DNA from 3 places in the Klebsiella sp. PK01 genome. Region 1 is predicted to be linked to each of the others. Evidence: predicted binding sites of a transcription regulator. Region 1 holds the regulator's gene; each other region holds the start of a gene.

Region 1 (4,412 bases):
GTGCGCCACGCGCATTACCCGCATCTGCAGCGGCGGAACGACCGCGAAGGTTGCCGCGCCCCACACGACCATGCTGACGGCAGCACCCAGTTGCGATTGCGCCAGCAGCGGAATAGCCAACATGATGGCAATCAACAACAGCAGGAATCCTTTCAAAGTGCCGGAGACTGAACGGTCGGCAAACTTACCGCCCAGATAGTTGCCAAGCGAGAAACCGACGCCGATTAATACCAGCATGGCGGTAACAAACAGCGGTGAAGCGTTGGTGATGGTATGCAGTACCGGAGAAATGTAGGTATACAGCGTGAACATTGCCCCGGCGCCCAGCACGGTGGTCAACAGCGCAGAGAGTACCTGAGGCCGCATTAATACCGACAGCTCGCGCTTCACGTTCGGACGCTCGCCGGCGCTACCTTTCGGCAGGGAGAACCACAGGCTTACCATCGCAATTAACCCCAGACCCGCCGTGGCCAGGAACGACATTCGCCAGCCGATGGTTTCACCAAGCCAGGTGGCAGCCGGTACGCCGCCGATATTGGCAATGGTCAGCCCCATAAACATGGTCGCAACCGCGCTGGCCTGTTTGTGTTTTGGCACCACGCTTGCGGCAACGACCGAGCCAAGGCCAAAGAACGCGCCATGATTGAGGCTGGTGATAATGCGCGACAGCAGTAGCGTCGTGTAATCCGGCGCAATAGAAGAGAGCACGTTGCCGAGGGTGAAGATCCCCATCAGGAAGATCAATGCATTGCGGCGAGCGCGATGCGACAGCAGTAACGTCATTAACGGCGCGCCGACCATCACGCCAATGGCATAGGCGCTAATCAGCATCCCCGCGGCCGGAATAGAAACATCTACGCCTTTGGCGATAACCGGCAGTAATCCCATCGGGGAAAACTCAGTGGTACCGATACCAAAGGCACCGATCGCCAACGCGAGTAAGGGAAAGTTGATTTTCATTCAGAGACTCCATCAGGCCGATTCAGGACACGGCATTACATCAGAAGCCAAAAGCATGACATCAATCACAGAAAAACAGAAGTAAACGAAATGACAAAAGATTTTTGCAGATCTGCTAATAATGGCGGGATAGGAGGGGAAGCCCCCTCCCTGCTGGAATCAGTGCAGTACCGCGGTCAACGCGGCGGCGACGATCAGACCCAGAACAATAACCGTCGTTGTCAGCGAAAACTTTAAATTTGTGTCCATCAATTTTCTCCCCTGATTATCCCCACATAGAAAGTGAGCTTGCTCATTTTTGCACAAAAATATGCAAAAATCTTCCCGGATTTAGAGTGATGCACATTTTTGCTCTTCCCCTTTGCCGCGAGATAGGACAAAATCCCACGCTAATTTGAAAGCGTATCGGCCATTGACCCCTTCCTGTCGTTCTGTGTCGTTTTCCCAGGTGTTGCAATGTTGATCATTGTATACAGGGTGTGTATAGGCAAACGTTTACGTATCGATAATCAGACGATCAGGTCAAGGTCTGGAGTGAGAAGTAATGGCAACTATTAAAGATGTAGCGAAACGCGCAAACGTTTCCACTACAACTGTATCACATGTGATTAACAAAACCCGTTTCGTGGCGGAAGAGACGCGCAATGCGGTGTGGGCGGCAATTAAAGAACTCCACTATTCGCCAAGCGCCGTGGCTCGCAGCCTGAAAGTCAATCACACTAAATCGATCGGTCTGCTGGCCACCAGCAGCGAAGCGGCCTATTTCGCTGAAATTATCGAATCCGTAGAAAAAAGCTGCTTCCAGAAAGGCTATACCCTGATTCTGGGCAACGCCTGGAACGATCCGGAAAAACAGCGCGCCTACTTGTCTATGATGGCGCAAAAGCGCGTTGACGGCCTGCTGGTGATGTGTTCCGAGTACCCGGAGTCCGTACTCAGTATGCTCGAAGAGTATCGTCATATCCCGATGGTGGTGATGGACTGGGGTGAAGCCAAAGCGGACTTTACCGACTCGGTTATCGATAATGCCTTTGAAGGCGGCTATATCGCCGGCCGTTACCTGATTGAACGCGGCCATCGTGAAATTGGCGTTATTCCGGGCCCGCTTGAGCGTAACACCGGTGCCGGACGCCTGGCAGGCTTCATGCAGGCAATGAAAGAAGCGCATATCAATGTGCCGGAAAACTGGATTGTTCAGGGCGACTTTGAACCGGAATCCGGCTACCGCGCCATGCAGCAGATCCTCAATCAGCAGCACCGCCCAACCGCCGTGTTCTGCGGCGGCGACATCATGGCGATGGGCGCTATCTGCGCCGCCGACGAAATGGGCCTGCGCGTACCGCAGGACATTTCGCTGATCGGCTATGATAACGTGCGTAACGCCCGCTACTTCAGCCCGGCGCTGACCACTATACATCAGCCAAAGGACTCGCTCGGGGAAGCGGCATTCAATATGCTGCTCGATCGCATTGTTAATAAACGTGAAGAGTCGCAGTCCATTGAGGTACATCCGCGTCTTATCGAGCGCCGCTCGGTTGCCGACGGCCCGTTCGTCGATTATCGCCGCTAACGCCCTCCCCCCGGCGCCGGTTATTCCGGCGCCCGCAACCACTCCCGATTCAACGTTTCGCTGTCGCCAAGATAGTCAAGTAGCCAGCTCAAAGCGGGTGAGGCATCGCTTTGTTGCCAGGTCAGGCAGCAGGCGGCATCCGGGAATGGGTTTTCCAGCGTTAAGGCCGTCCACTCCCCGCTATCAATATGCGGGCGGGCAAAGTGGCCTGGCACCATCCCGACGCACAATCCTGCTGAAAGACAGGTGGCTGAAGATTCCCAATCCGGCACCACCACCCGCTTCTGGTTATCCAGCAGCCAGGTTGTGCGCTTCGGCAGCGAGCGTGAGGTATCTTCGCGCACCAGTGACGGCCAGTTGCGCAACACGTCATCGCTGAGCGGCCCTTCCATCTGCGCCAGCGGATGGCTGCTGGCGACGACACAATGCCAGTTCAGCATCCCCATATCGCGGAAAGCGTAACGCCCGCCCACCGGAATCGAACGCGTCGCGCCAATAGCTAATTCTACCCGCCCATCGGCTAACGCATCCCAGACGCCGTTGAAAACTTCCTGAAAAACGATCAGTTCGACATCGCTAAAATGGCGATAAAAATCAACAATCATCTGGCGCATCCGCGCCGGTTTAACGATATCGTCCACCGCAATCGACAGCTGGCCACGCCAGCCGTTAGCAATCTGCTGGCACTGCTGGCGGGTGATCTGCATTTTTTTGATAACAGAACGTCCTTCCTGCAAAAACCAGTGCCCGGCGGGGGTCAATTCAACATCACGATGGCGACGTTCAAAAAGCGGAACCGCAAGCCACTCCTCCAGTTGTCGCACCGTATAGCTCACCGCCGAAGGTACGCGGTGCAACTCCTGCGCCGCGGCGCTGAAACTCCCGTTACGCGCCACAGCATCAACCACTTCTAAGGAATATTCAGACCACATATTCTGCCTGCAAAATTTTTGAATGCATGTGACAAATAATAGCGTTTCACAAGGCGGATTACACTCCCTACACTCTGCGGCATCGTACCTGCATCAGTAGAAAGAGAACGTTATGCAACAACCTGGGAAAGGATTTTTAGTGTGGCTGGGCGGCCTGAGCGTGCTTGGCTTTCTGGCCACCGACATGTATCTACCGGCCTTTGCCGCCATTCAGCAAGACCTCAACACCTCTGCCGCATCGGTTAGCGCCAGCTTGAGCTTATTCCTCGCGGGCTTCGCGATCGGCCAGCTGTTCTGGGGGCCGCTGTCGGACCGCTATGGTCGGAAACCGATTCTGCTCGCCGGGCTGGCTATCTTCGCTCTTGGCTGCCTTGGGATGCTGTGGGTACGCGATGCGACGCTGATGCTGGTACTGCGTTTTGTCCAGGCGATTGGCGTATGCGCCGCCGCGGTGACCTGGCAGGCGATGGTGACCGACTACTATCCGGCCCAGCGCACCAACCGCATTTTCGCGACGATCATGCCACTGGTCGGGCTCTCTCCGGCGCTGGCGCCGTTACTCGGCAGCTGGCTGTTAGTCCATCTGGAATGGCAGGCTATCTTCGCCACCCTGTTCGCTATCACCATACTGTTGATGCTGCCGGCTTTTCGTCTGAAGGCGGTCGTCAAACCTGCTGGCGAAACCCAGCAGAAAATTACCTTTATGTCCCTGCTGCGTTCACGTGAATATAGCGGTAACGTGCTCATTTATGCGGCGTGTTCCGCCAGCTTCTTCGCCTGGCTCACCGGTTCGCCATTTATCCTCCATGAAATGGGCTATGGTCCGACGGTAATTGGTCTTAGCTACGTGCCGCAAACTATCGCCTTCCTGATCGGCGGTTACGGCTGCCGTGCGGCGCTGCAAAAATGGCAGGGTCATCAGATGCTGCCCTGGCTGCTGGTTGTTTTTT
Region 2 (4,412 bases), on a different contig from region 1:
CAACAACCGTGGCGGCAACAATCCAGTGAATAACCTTTTTCATGAATACTCCCTATCAATATATTGGTTGAGAAAATACTTAGGTCAATGGCAAAAATAATAATGTCGTCATGATGTCGTGTTTTTTATTCAGGTTGTTTATTAAATTTGCTTTACTTTAAAAATGTGACAGATAAATATCCTAATGTTATAGGAATGCTGATTTTAGGATAAAACGACGGCGCAGGTACGCTGCGGGGCGAAGTATAAGTAAATTAACTCTGCTTAATCAATGAATATCATCGGTAAGTTATGTCGTAATTTTACGACTTTTAAATTGCAAATCGCCGTTTAATTATTGGCAGGGTAATATTGCAGATAAAGGGCTGCTTTTTTGTACACGCCGTGATAATAGTGAAGCGTGTCGTATCAATTTGGTGGACCCCGATGCCTGAACCCGTCGCCGAACCCGTGCTCAGTGGATTGCGCCTCAATCTGCGGATTGTCTCCGTCGTTATTTTCAACTTTGCCAGCTATCTCACTATCGGCCTGCCGTTGGCGGTTTTGCCGGGCTACGTTCACGATGTGATGGGATTTAGCGCCTTCTGGGCCGGGCTGGTGATTAGCCTGCAGTATTTCGCCACGCTACTGAGCCGACCGCAGGCCGGGCGCTATGCCGACCTGCTAGGGCCGAAAAAAATTGTCGTTTTCGGCCTGTGCGGCTGTTTTCTGAGCGGCTTGAGTTACCTGCTGGCAGCCTGGAGTAGCGGTTGGCCGTTGCTGAGTCTGCTGCTGTTATGTCTGGGACGAGCGATCCTCGGCATTGGCCAGAGCTTCGCCGGCACGGGGTCGACGCTATGGGGCGTAGGCGTTGTCGGCTCGCTGCATATCGGGCGGGTGATTTCGTGGAACGGCATTGTGACCTACGGCGCGATGGCGATGGGCGCGCCGCTGGGCGTGCTGTGCTATTCATACATTGGCCTCAGCGGCCTGGCGATGGTCATTATGGCGGTTGCTCTGGTGGCTATCATTTGCGCGCTACCGCGAACGGCGGTGAAGGCAACGAAAGGGAAAGCGATGTCATTTCGTGCGGTGCTCGGCCGGGTTTGGCCTTACGGCATGGCGCTGGCGTTGGCTTCTGCCGGCTTCGGGGTTATCGCGACCTTTATTACCCTGTTTTATGACGCGAAAGGCTGGGACGGCGCGGCCTTTGCGTTAACGCTGTTCAGCTGCGCGTTTGTCGGCACGCGGCTGCTTTTTCCCAACGGTATTAACCGCCTCGGCGGCCTGAACGTGGCGATGCTCTGTTTTAGCGTGGAGGTTATTGGCCTGCTGCTGGTGGGCTTTGCACAGACGCCGCTGATGGCGAAAGTCGGGACTTTCCTCACCGGCGCGGGGTTCTCGCTGGTCTTCCCGGCGCTGGGTGTGGTGGCGGTAAAAGCCGTACCGCAGCACAATCAGGGCTCGGCGCTGGCGACCTATACCGTCTTTATGGATTTGTCGTTGGGGATAACCGGGCCGCTGGCCGGGCTTTTGATGGCGTGGACCGGGATACCGACGATTTATCTGGCGGCGGCAGGGCTGGTGATGGCCGCGCTACTGCTGGGCTGGCGGTTAAAAAAACGGCCCCCGGTCGTTGAACCGGAGGCCGCTGCATCAGGGCAATAAAATTAGTTAATGACCAGCGTGTTGACGATGCTTTCCGCTTCGGTTTGCGCCTGCTGCTGGTTGTCCGCTGGCAGTGTGACCTGCAGGGTCAGCAGTTTGTCATCGACCTTACCGAGCAGCACGGAAGACCATGCGGTCTGCCCCTTGGCGGAGATGATGCTGTCCAGTTGCTGTAAGGTGTGCCCTTTAATCTCAATAGATTTGTTAGACACAACCTGCAGCTGCGGGTCGCGGCTGCGCTGCTGATCTTCCAGACGTTTGGACAGCACCGCCAGATCTTCATTAGTGCTGTCGCCAACAATCACGATCACCGCTTTCTGGCCGGTGGCGTCGGAATAGACGTGCATATTGTTGGCCTGGGTACCGAGCTTACCGCTCTGATCTGCCATACCCGCAGGCAGGGTGAAGCTCAGTTTACCATCCAGCAGGCTAATCGCCTGGCCGCTGGTGTTGCTCTCTGCTGCTGCCCCGACGGTCGGCGCTTTTGAATCGCTGTTATCACAGGCCGCAAGCCCCATAACCAGCAGGCCAATACCGACATATTTAACCAAATTGCGCATTGACATCTTCCTTTCGATAAACGGCCATTAACGGCTCATCCGGTTATCTTATCACAACCGTTAGCGAGTACCTTTAACCTGGCTGCAATGCCGACAAATCAGATTTATCCGCCAGTCTTTTCAACAGCATATTCAACAGCACGCCGTACATCGGCAGGAAGAAGACGATGCTGATGAGCACTTTAAAGCAGTAGTCGACGGTGGCGATTTCCCCCCAGTGGGCGGCCATAAACGGATCCGGGCTGCGCCAGAAGGCGATGAAGAAGAAAGCCAGGGTATCGCTGACGTTGCCAAACAGGGTCGACGCGGTCGGCGCCAGCCACCAGCGGCGATTCTGACGCAGGCGGTTGAAGACGTGGACATCGAGAATTTGCCCCAGCGCATAGGCCATAAAGCTGGCGGCGGCGATACGGGCAACGAACAGATTAAAGGTGCCCAGCGCGGCAAAGCCCTGCCACTCGCCCATGTAAAACAGCGCCGAAATGCCATAGGAAATAATCAGCGCCGGGATCATCACCGCGAAGATGATGCGTCGCGCCAGCGGGGCGCCAAAAATGCGTACCGTCAGATCGGTGGCGAGAAAAATAAAGGGAAAACTGAACGCGCCCCAGGTGGTATGAAAACCAAAAATGGAGATCGGCAGCTGGACCAGATAGTTGCTGGAGGTGATCACCAGCAGATGAAATAGCGAAAGCCAGACGAGCGCTTTCTTACGCTGTACGGTAGTAAAGGGATTCATATTGTGACCTTTTTATGCCCGTCATGCTTCACATCAATGAAGGAATCGGGAGCGGAACGTTGGGGTGAGGGAACCCAATTAAAAACGGCTGCATGATACTGCGTTGCGAGCGTAATGCAATGGTTGTTTTTCGCGCAAACGTTAACCTGGCTTGCGTACTGGCGAAGTGGGGGTAAACTAGGGCCGTTTTGTTGAAGTGAGATAAAAATGAGCGAACTTTTCTCCAGTCCTGACCATACGCTGGACGCCCTGGGGCTCCGCTGCCCGGAGCCGGTGATGATGGTGCGTAAAACCGTACGCACCATGCCGGTGGGCGAGACCCTGCTGATTATTGCCGACGACCCGGCCACCACCCGTGATATCCCCGGTTTTTGCCTCTTTATGGAGCATGAATTGGTGGCGCAGGAAACCGAAGCCCTGCCGTACCGTTATCTGATCCGTAAAAGCCACTGAGCCCATCCCGGATGGCGGCGCGTTGCGCCTTATCCGGGCTACCCAACGGTCTGGAACCGTAGCCCTGCTAAGCGTAGCGCGAGCAGGGAATACCCCCGGATGGCGGCGTGTTGCGCCTTATCCGGGCTACCCAAAGGCCTGGAATCGTAGCCCTGCTAAGCGCAGCGCGAGCAGGGAATATCCCCGGATAGCGGCGCGTTGCGCCTTATCCGGGCTACTCAATGGTCTGGAATCGTAGCCCTGCTAAGCGCAGCGCGAGCAGGGAATATCCCCGGATGGCGGCGCGTTGCGCCTTATCCGGGCTACCCTACGGTCCGCAACCGTAGCCCTGCTAAGCGCAGCGCGAGCAGGGAATACCCCCGGATGGCGGCGCGTTGCGCCTTATCCGGGCTACCCTACGGTCCGCAACCGTAGCCCTGCCAGGTGCAGTGCGAGCAGGGAATATCCCCGGATGGCGGCGCGTTGCGCCTTATCCGGGCTACCCAAAGGCTGGAACCGTAGCCCTGCTAAGCGCAGCGCGAGCAGGGAATCCCCCCGGATGGCGGCGCGTTGCGCCTTATCCGGGCTACCCTACGGTCCGCAACCGTAGCCCTGCCAGGTGCAGTGCGAGCAGGGAATATCGCTTCAACATTACTTTTTACGCAATAACCGCAGTGCGTTAGCCGTTACCAGCACCGTCGCGCCGGTATCCGCCAGCACCGCCAGCCACAACCCGGTCAGGCCGAGAAGGGTCGTGACGAGGAAAATCCCCTTCAACCCTAAAGCGATGGCGATATTCTGGCGAATATTGGCATGGGTGGCGCGAGCCAGCGAAATCATCTGCGCCAGGCCGGTGAGGCGGTTATGGGTTAGCGCCGCGTCGGCGGTCTCCAGCGCTACATCGGTGCCGCTGCCCATCGCAATACCGATGGTTGCCGCTTTCATCGCCGGGGCATCGTTGATACCGTCGCCGACCATAGCCAGCGGCGCATTGGCGTTAAGCGCCATCACCGCTTGCACTTTGTCTGCCGGCA
Region 3 (4,412 bases), on a different contig from region 1:
TGTCGTGGCGGCGGCATTTGAATTCGCCTTTATGGGCGGTTCGATGGGTTCCGTTGTTGGTGCGCGTTTCGTCCGTGCGGTTGAGCAGGCGCTGGAAGACAACTGCCCGCTAATCTGCTTCTCCGCTTCCGGCGGCGCCCGTATGCAGGAAGCGCTGATGTCGCTGATGCAGATGGCGAAGACCTCCGCGGCGCTGGCGAAAATGCAGGAACGCGGTTTACCGTACATCTCCGTGCTGACCGACCCGACCATGGGCGGCGTCTCCGCGAGCTTCGCGATGCTGGGCGATCTTAATATCGCCGAGCCGAAAGCGCTGATCGGCTTCGCCGGTCCTCGCGTTATCGAGCAGACCGTGCGTGAGAAGCTGCCGCCGGGATTCCAGCGCAGTGAGTTCCTGATTGAGAAAGGGGCGATCGACATGATTATCCGTCGTCCTGAAATGCGTCTGAAATTAGCCAGCATCCTGGCGAAACTGATGAATCTTCCTTCGCCGCAGGCCGATGCGCCTCACGAAGGCGAGGTGGTGCCACCGGTACCGGATCAGGAACCAGAGGCCTGATAATGCAGAGGGCAGGGCCGACAGGCGCTGCCCTTTTTTTTACCGTTAACTCTCGCGGACATCATGGAAAAAGATCCTATTCCTCAGGCCACGTCGCCCCTGGCTACGTGGCTTTCTTATCTGGAGCATCTGCACAGTAAAGCCATCGATCTGGGGCTTTCGCGGGTGAGCGAAGTCGCCGGACGGATGGCGATACTAAAACCGGCGCCGTTTGTCTTTACCGTGGCGGGTACCAACGGCAAAGGCACCACCTGCCGGACGCTGGAATCCGTGCTGATGGCGGCAGGTTATAAAGTTGGCGTGTATAGTTCGCCGCATCTGGTGCGCTATACCGAGCGCGTGCGCATTCAGGGCGCTGAGCTGCCGGAAGCGGCGCATACCGCCTCATTTGCCGAAATCGAAGCGGCGCGCGGCGATATCTCGCTGAGCTATTTTGAATTTGGCACGCTGTCCGCGCTATGGCTGTTTAAGCAGGCGCAGCTCGATGTGGTTATCCTCGAAGTGGGCCTCGGCGGGCGCCTGGACGCCACGAATATCGTCGATGCCGACGTGGCGGTGGTCACCAGCATCGCGCTGGATCATACCGACTGGCTGGGGCCGGATCGTGAAAGCATTGGCCGTGAAAAAGCCGGTATTTTCCGCGCCGGCAAACCGGCAGTGGTGGGCGAACCCGATATGCCGCACACGATTGCCGACGTGGCGGATGAAAAAGGCGCGACGCTGCTGCGCCGCGACCACGACTGGCGTTATAGCGTGACTGGCCAGTCATGGAACTTTAGCGATGGTCAGGGCGAGTTGGCAGGGCTGCCGCTGCCGAAGGTTCCATTGCCGAACGCCGCGACGGCGCTGGCGGCGCTACGCGCCAGCGGGCTTAACGTCGCTGAACAGGCGCTGCGCGACGGCATCCATCACGCCATGCTGCCGGGCCGCTTTCAGATTATCAGCGAGGCGCCGCGGGTGATCCTCGATGTCGCGCATAACCCGCATGCGGCGGCTTATCTCGCCGGGCGTCTCAAAACCTTAGCGAAAACGGGGCGCGTACTGGCGGTTATTGGTATGCTGCATGATAAAGATATCGCCGGAACCCTGGCGAATCTGGCGCCTGAAGTAGACGCGTGGTACTGCGCGCCGCTGGAAGGGCCGCGCGGCGCCACGGCGGATCAGCTGATTGCGCATCTGCGCGCAGGGCAAAGTTATGACAGCGTAGCCCAGGCGTGGCATGCCGCCATGGCGGATGCCAAAGCCGAAGATACGGTGCTGGTGTGTGGTTCCTTCCACACGGTAGCGCATGTAATGGAAGAGATAGACGCGGGGAGAATCGGTGGCGAGTAAGTTTCAGAACCGTTTAGTCGGGACGATTGTACTGGTAGCGCTGGGGGTAATTATTCTCCCGGGTCTGCTCGACGGTCAGAAAAAACATTATCAGGATGAATTTGCGGCGATCCCGTTGGTGCCGAAGCCGGGCGATCGCGATGAGCCGGATATGCTGCCGGCGGCTACCCAGGCGCTGCCTTCGCAGCCGCCGGAAGGCGCCGCGGAAGAGGTGAGAGCGGGAGACGCCGCAGCGCCATCGCTGGATCCGTCGCGCATCCCGGTGAATAACAATAGCTTCGATGAAGTTCAGGAGCCGGTGGTGGCCGCCAAGCCGCAGCCGAAACCACAGCCGAAGCCGGTTGAGAAACCGCAGCCGCAGCAGGTCGCGCAGACGCCGCCTCCGGCGAAACCGCAGCCGCAACCACAGCCGCAACAGCAGCAGGCCGCTATTCCGGCGCCGACCGGAAAAGCCTATGTGGTGCAGTTAGGGGCGTTGAAGAATGCCGATAAGGTTAACGAAATCGTGGGTAAACTGCGTTCCTCGGGCTTTAAAGCCTGGACATCGCCATCCACCCCGGTTCAGGGTAAAATTACCCGTATTCTGGTGGGGCCGGATGCGTCGAAAGACAAGCTGAAGGGGCAACTCGGCGAGCTGCAGCAAATTTCTGGCCTGAGCGGCGTGGTCATGGGATATAGCCCGAATTAAAAAACCATATCCGCTCCGATTGGGTGAGCCAGCAAGCGGGTTAACCTGCTGAAACCCTTGCCGGATACGCCCTGAAGAGGCGTCAGGCTGTATGGCGTTGAATGTTTTTTCAGCGCCATTTTTATTTCTGTAGGGCACGGAAATCCCTACGCAAACGTTTTCTTTTTCTGTTAGAATGCGCCCCGAACTGGACGACAGGGCGTAAAATCGTGGGATGTATATGGTCTGGATTGATTACGCCATTATTGCGGTAATTGGTTTTTCCTGTTTGGTTAGCCTTATCCGCGGCTTTGTTCGTGAAGCGTTATCGCTGGTGACATGGGGATGTGCCTTCTTTGTCGCCAGTCATTACTACACTTACCTGGCTGTCTGGTTCACGGGCTTTGAAGACGAACTGGTCCGAAATGGGATTGCTATCGCGATATTGTTTATCGCAACGCTTATCGTCGGCGCTATCGTTAACTATGTGATAGGCGCTCTGGTAGAGAAAACCGGTCTGTCAGGAACAGACAGGGTGTTGGGGATCTGTTTTGGCGCCCTGCGCGGCGTGCTGATCGTCTCCGCTATTCTGTTCTTTCTCGACAGCTTCACCGGTATGGCAAAAAGTGAAGACTGGCAAAAGTCTGAGCTTATCCCGCAGTTCAGTTTCGTTATCAGATGGTTCTTTGACTATCTGCAGAGCTCGTCAAGTTTCTTGCCCAAAGCATAAGCGTTGGGATGTAGCTTAACGAGGAAAAGACGTATGTGCGGTATTGTCGGTATCGCCGGTGTTATGCCGGTAAACCAGTCGATTTATGACGCGTTAACGGTGCTTCAGCATCGTGGGCAGGATGCCGCGGGCATCATCACCATTGATGCAAATAACTGCTTCCGTTTGCGTAAAGCCAACGGACTGGTGAGCGATGTGTTCGAAGCGCGCCACATGCAGCGTATGCAGGGAAATATGGGGATTGGCCACGTCCGTTACCCAACGGCAGGCAGTTCCAGCGCTTCTGAAGCGCAGCCTTTTTACGTTAACTCGCCGTACGGCATTACGTTGGCCCATAATGGCAACCTGACCAATGCCCACGAGCTGCGTCAAAAGCTGTTTGAAGAAAAACGCCGCCACATCAACACCACCTCCGATTCCGAAATTCTGCTCAATATCTTCGCCAGCGAGCTGGATAATTTCCGTCATTACCCGCTGGAAGCCGATAACATTTTCGCCGCGATTGCCGCGACGAACCGCCAGATCCGCGGCGCATACGCCTGCGTGGCGATGATTATCGGCCACGGCATGGTCGCCTTCCGCGACCCGAACGGTATTCGTCCGCTGGTGCTCGGCAAGCGCGATATCGGCGATGGCCGCACCGAGTATATGGTCGCCTCCGAAAGCGTGGCGCTGGATACATTGGGCTTTGAATTTCTGCGCGACGTCGCGCCGGGCGAAGCGGTCTACATCACCGAGAAAGGCCAGCTGTTTACCCGTCAATGTGCGGAAAACCCGGTCAGCAACCCATGCCTGTTCGAATACGTCTATTTCGCACGTCCGGACTCCTTTATCGACAAGATTTCCGTCTATAGCGCCCGTGTGAACATGGGCACGAAGCTTGGCGAGAAAATTGCCCGCGAGTGGGAAGATCTGGATATCGATGTCGTTATTCCGATCCCGGAAACCTCCTGCGATATCGCCCTGGAGATTGCCCGTATCCTCGATAAACCCTATCGTCAGGGTTTCGTCAAAAACCGCTATGTTGGCCGTACCTTTATCATGCCGGGCCAGCAACTGCGCCGTAAGTCCGTGCGCCGTAAGCTGAACGCCAACCGCGCCGAATTCCGTGATAAGAACGTGCT

What was found. Region 1 encodes PurR, which represses purine synthesis genes. Its sites were predicted from a motif close to CANGCAAACGTTTGCNTG; they were not measured.
Region 2: the regulator PurR is predicted to act here: its motif matches at 3,078-3,095, upstream of tusA (sulfurtransferase TusA).
Region 3: the regulator PurR is predicted to act here: its motif matches at 2,727-2,744, upstream of cvpA (colicin V production protein).

The regions. Positions count from the first base shown of each region.
Region 1 is NZ_JBYEZM010000001.1:708,465-712,876, forward strand. It holds gene AC22LX_RS03440 (MFS transporter) at 1-960, opposite strand, end outside; gene cydH (cytochrome bd-I oxidase subunit CydH) at 1,120-1,209, opposite strand; gene purR (HTH-type transcriptional repressor PurR) at 1,505-2,530, shown strand; gene punR (DNA-binding transcriptional activator PunR) at 2,551-3,462, opposite strand; gene punC (purine nucleoside transporter PunC) at 3,575-4,412, shown strand, end outside.
Region 2 is NZ_JBYEZM010000005.1:358,386-362,797, forward strand. It holds gene AC22LX_RS17980 (lipoprotein) at 1-43, opposite strand, end outside; gene AC22LX_RS17985 (MFS transporter) at 427-1,647, shown strand; gene AC22LX_RS17990 (DcrB family lipoprotein) at 1,650-2,207, opposite strand; gene AC22LX_RS17995 (7-cyano-7-deazaguanine/7-aminomethyl-7-deazaguanine transporter) at 2,281-2,946, opposite strand; gene tusA (sulfurtransferase TusA) at 3,154-3,399, shown strand; gene zntA (Zn(II)/Cd(II)/Pb(II) translocating P-type ATPase ZntA) at 4,030-4,412, opposite strand, start outside.
Region 3 is NZ_JBYEZM010000002.1:659,152-663,563, reverse strand. It holds gene accD (acetyl-CoA carboxylase, carboxyltransferase subunit beta) at 1-559, shown strand, start outside; gene folC (bifunctional tetrahydrofolate synthase/dihydrofolate synthase) at 623-1,891, shown strand; gene dedD (cell division protein DedD) at 1,881-2,579, shown strand; gene cvpA (colicin V production protein) at 2,800-3,288, shown strand; gene purF (amidophosphoribosyltransferase) at 3,322-4,412, shown strand, end outside.